One region of the Alteromonas gilva genome, then DNA from elsewhere that is predicted to be linked to it. Evidence: predicted binding sites of a transcription regulator. Region 1 holds the regulator's gene; the other holds the start of a gene.
The links. The regulator NrdR, encoded in region 1, represses ribonucleotide reductase genes. The targets are predictions, from matches to a motif close to AAACACNANATNTNGTGTTT.
Positions count from the first base shown of each region.

Region 2: the regulator NrdR is predicted to act here: its motif matches at 1,377-1,396, upstream of nrdA (class 1a ribonucleoside-diphosphate reductase subunit alpha).

Region 1 is NZ_JAQQXP010000003.1:500,746-503,148, forward strand. It holds gene glyA (serine hydroxymethyltransferase) at 1-744, shown strand, start outside; gene nrdR (transcriptional regulator NrdR) at 813-1,262, shown strand; gene ribD (bifunctional diaminohydroxyphosphoribosylaminopyrimidine deaminase/5-amino-6-(5-phosphoribosylamino)uracil reductase RibD) at 1,268-2,403, shown strand, end outside.
Region 2 is NZ_JAQQXP010000001.1:2,355,009-2,357,411, forward strand. It holds gene gyrA (DNA topoisomerase (ATP-hydrolyzing) subunit A) at 1-158, opposite strand, end outside; gene ubiG (bifunctional 2-polyprenyl-6-hydroxyphenol methylase/3-demethylubiquinol 3-O-methyltransferase UbiG) at 447-1,172, shown strand; gene nrdA (class 1a ribonucleoside-diphosphate reductase subunit alpha) at 1,602-2,403, shown strand, end outside.

The DNA.
Region 1 (2,403 bases):
ATCGGTGGCTTCTCTGCTTATTCAGGCATTGTTGACTGGCAGCGTTTCCGCGCAATCGCTGACAAAGTGGGTGCCTATCTGATGGTTGATATGGCGCACGTGGCGGGCTTGATTGCGGCCGGTGTCTATCCAAATCCACTGCCGCATGCACACGTGGTAACCACTACAACACATAAAACATTAGCGGGTCCTCGTGGTGGTTTGATCCTGTCGGCCTGTGGTGATGAAACCCTGTACAAAAAATTCAACAGTTCGGTGTTCCCGGGTAACCAGGGCGGTCCTCTGTGTCACGTTATTGCCGCCAAGGCGGTAGCCTTCAAAGAAGCGCTTGAGCCTGATTTTAAGACGTACCAGCAGCAGGTGGTAACCAATGCCAAGGCGATGGTTAGTGTGATGCAGGAACGCGGCTATAAAATTGTCTCTAACGGCACTGATAACCACTTGTTCCTGTTGGATCTTATCGATAAAGATATCACCGGCAAAGACGCCGATGCCGCACTGGGTCGCGCCAATATTACCGTGAATAAAAACTCCGTCCCTAAAGATCCCCGTTCTCCCTTTGTGACCAGCGGTCTGCGCATTGGTACCCCGGCTATTACCCGTCGCGGTTTTGGCGCAGATGAAGCCAGACAGGTTGCCAACTGGATTTGTGATGTACTGGACAATCTGGGCGATGAAAGTGTTGAACGTCGTGTTCAACAGGAAGTAATTGAGCTGTGTTCACGCTTTCCGGTTTACGCTTAACAGGCTTGATACCGCCGCACGCAGGCCCGATATTGAGCGTCGGGCCATAAGCTTTACAGGAGCGTTTAATGCATTGCCCGTTCTGCTCGGCAGAAGAAACCAAAGTTATCGATTCTCGCTTAGTTGCTGAGGGCCATCAGGTGCGTCGGCGCCGCGAATGTGCCGATTGCCATGAACGCTTTACAACCTTTGAAAGCGCCGAACTGGTGATGCCGCGAGTGATTAAGCGCGACGGCACCCGCGAGCCATTTAACGAAGAGAAACTGCGGGCAGGTTTGCAACGGGCGCTCGAAAAGCGGCCGGTCAGCACCGAAAAAGTCGAGCAATGTGTGTTACAGTTAAAGTCCACGCTGCGTGCCACCGGTGAACGGGAAGTCGAGAGCGCGTTTTTAGGCAACCTGATTATGGATGCCCTGAAAGAGCTCGATAAAGTGGCTTATGTGCGCTTTGCCTCGGTTTATCGCTCCTTTGAAGATATTAAAGAGTTTGGTGAAGAGATAGCCAGACTCGGGGATTAGTTCCCATGTCCCATGTTACGCCAACCCCTCTTTTAAAAACCGATGAATACTGGATGGCGCGAGCTGTTCAGCTGGCGGCCAGGGGCCGTTATACCACTTCTCCCAATCCCCGTGTTGGCTGCGTCATTGTCAAAAATAATCAGGCTATCGGTGAGGGGTATCACATTCAGGCGGGTACCCCCCACGCAGAAGTCCACGCATTAAGAGCGGCCGGCGATAATGCGGCCGGCGCTACCGCTTATGTAACGTTGGAACCCTGCAGTCATACAGGCAGAACGCCGCCTTGCGCTGAGGCTCTTGTAACTGCGCAGGTAGCCAGGGTGGTCGTGGCGATGACAGATCCTAATCCACAGGTCAGTGGACGTGGTATTGCCCGTCTTGAAGCCGCTGGCATTGCCGTTACCCAGGGCGTGCTGACTCAGCAGGCAAAAGCGCTTAACCCGGGCTTTATAAAACGTATGGAAACTGGCTTACCCTGGGTGAGGGTCAAACTGGCCAGCAGTCTGGACGGTAAAATCGCCCTGGCTAATGGCAACAGTCAATGGATCACGGGGCCGGCAGCACGGCGCGATGTGCAGCGTTTCAGAGCGCAAAGCTGCGCCATTATTACCGGCAGTGGCACGGTCAGCAAAGATGAGCCGAGTTTGTTGGTACGTCCGGAGCAGGCGCGAATAACAGACTATCCGCTGGCAATTGTGCGTCAGCCACTGCGGGTGGTGATTGACTCACAGCAACAGCTGTCGCCGCAGAGGCAAATGTTTAATGATGGGCATCCGGTATTGCTGGTCAATAGTCATGTGCAAACGGGTTTTGCTGCGGCCGTCGAACAGTTTACTGCACCGCACTCGCCGGCGGGCAAAACAGATCTCAATGCCGTGCTTAGTGAGCTGGGCTCGCGGGGTATCAATGAGCTGTGGGTCGAAGGCGGTGCGGGGTTAGCCGGGGCCTTTATTAGCGCTGGTCTGGTTGACGAACTGATTATATATCAGGCGCCCAAATTGCTGGGTGACAAAGGTTTATCGATGGTTAATTTGCCCGGCTATGAGCAGGTAAACGAAGCACCACACTTGAAATTGATCGACATCAGACATATAGCACAAGACATTCGACTGACTTATCAGTGGGTCACTGACGGGTCATA
Region 2 (2,403 bases), on a different contig from region 1:
TTCATGGCAAACAATACACGGCGGTGTACTGGTTTTAAACCATCACGTACGTCAGGCAATGCACGCCCGACGATAACGCTCATCGCATAGTCCAGATACGACGTTTTTAGCTCTTCCTCTATATTAACGGGGAGAATTTCTTTGGCGTTATCAGTCATAAACTGTTTGGTCCCTTATTATAGGTTTGTGGTAACAGCATCCAGCTCAGCGCTATCCAGCGCCTCACAACCCGGCTATCACACATTGGGGGTCTTCTAATTAATCAATGAGTTTACCACCCAAATCAGCAATTATGTAGTGAATAATACATCACATCGTCGGCAAGGCCGTTAAGCGTTTATTTTTTGCGCTATTAGGAAAAGTCTGGGTAAATAAGCGATGTGTGGATGGTTATTTTGGGTTAATGTAACGGTGTTTTTTATTACAACTACTGTAAATACCCGCTCATGTCTGATTTAAATTCTGATTTAAATAACAACGTAGATCACACCGAAATTGACAAGTTTTCACAGATTGCTGCCCACTGGTGGGATCCTGAAGGTCAGTTTAAACCGCTGCATGCCATCAACCCGTTACGCCTTTCTTATATCGAAGAACACAGCCAGGGCTTGTTCGACAAAAAGGTGCTCGACGTAGGTTGTGGCGGCGGTATTCTGGCAGAGGCTCTGGCCGGCCGTGGTGCCAGGGTCACAGGCATCGATATGGCCGACGCATCGCTGGAGATTGCCAGACTTCATAGTCTCGAAAGCGGCGTTAGCGTTGATTATCGCTGCGTGAGTGCAGAGCAACTCGCCACCGAGCAAGCCGGACAATATGACGTTGTGACATGCATGGAGATGCTTGAACATGTGCCCGACCCCGAGTCGATCATTCGCAGTTGTGCACAGTTGGTTAAACCAGGCGGTAAGGTGTTCTTTTCAACCCTGAATCGTAATGTTAAATCCTACCTTATGGGTATCGTTGCAGCTGAATACCTGCTTCAGTGGGTACCAAAAGGTACGCACCAGTACCAGCGTTTTATTAAGCCGTCCGAACTTATTCGCTCGGCTGATCGTGCGGATCTGGTCACCCGATCTGCTACTGGGTTACATTTTGACCCGTTTAACCAACAGTTTGTGTTGTCGCAGCGAAATCTGGATGTGAACTACATACTGCATTGTGAAAAGCTATAAGCAAAAACACTATATATAGTGCTAGTACATCTAACAAAGCACCATATATCGTAAATTTATAAGCAGAGAATTATCTGAATAAATTGTTTTAAGTAATCATAAAAATAAATTAAACAGCTTGCATTCAGGCAAATATTGCTTAGTTCAACCGTTAACAGTTAGTCAATACTAACCTAAAGACTGGCTTTGTTTGATCGGTGAATTAAGCACCAGATATTGGGTTGCATTAAACCCAAAACCTCACTATCTTGTGTTTGTCCCGTAGCAGTCTTGTTTAAATATTCGACTGAACAGGTAACTCACAGGCGAATTAAGCAATCACGGTACGAAGCGATCGCAGCTTGATCGTTTCGCAAGACACTATTGAATACGATACTGGCATGATATTCATGCCACAACACCAGCGCTAACTGACAAACGGCCATTAAAATGAATAACAATTTATCCGTCACCAAACGTAATGGTGAACAAGAGCCCATCGATCTTGAGAAAATCCATAAAGTCATTACCTGGGCCGCCGAAGGGTTGCAGAATGTTTCGGTTTCTCAAGTAGAAATCAAAGCCCACATACAGTTTTACGACGGGATTAAAACCGCCGAAATTCATGAAACGCTAATCAAGTCAGCGGCAGATCTGATCTCTACAGATGCGCCCGACTACCAGTATCTGGCGGCACGTTTAGCGATTTTCCACTTACGCAAAAAAGCCTTTGGCCGCTTTGAACCCCCTAAGTTGTTCAGCCACGTGGCGCGTATGGTTGATATGGGCAAATACGATACCCACCTGCTGGAAGATTACACGGCAGAAGAATTCGCCGAGATGGATAGCTATATCGATCACTGGCGTGACATGAACTTCAGTTATGCCGCCGTTAAGCAACTGGAAGGGAAATACCTGGCGCAAAACCGTGTAACCGGTGAGATTTATGAAAGTGCGCAGTTTCTTTACATTTTAGTCGCCGCTTGCCTGTTTGCTAATTACCCTAAAGATACGCGTCTTGGCTATATCCGCCGTTTTTACGATGCGACATCTACGTTTAAGCTGTCGTTACCAACGCCTATTATGTCGGGCGTACGTACCCCTACCCGTCAGTTTAGTTCATGCGTGTTAATTGAAACCGGCGACAGCCTGGATTCGATTAACGCCACCGCCAGTGCCATTGTGAAGTACGTGAGTCAGCGTGCCGGTATTGGTGTTAATGCCGGCCGTATACGTGCGCTGGGCAGCCCTA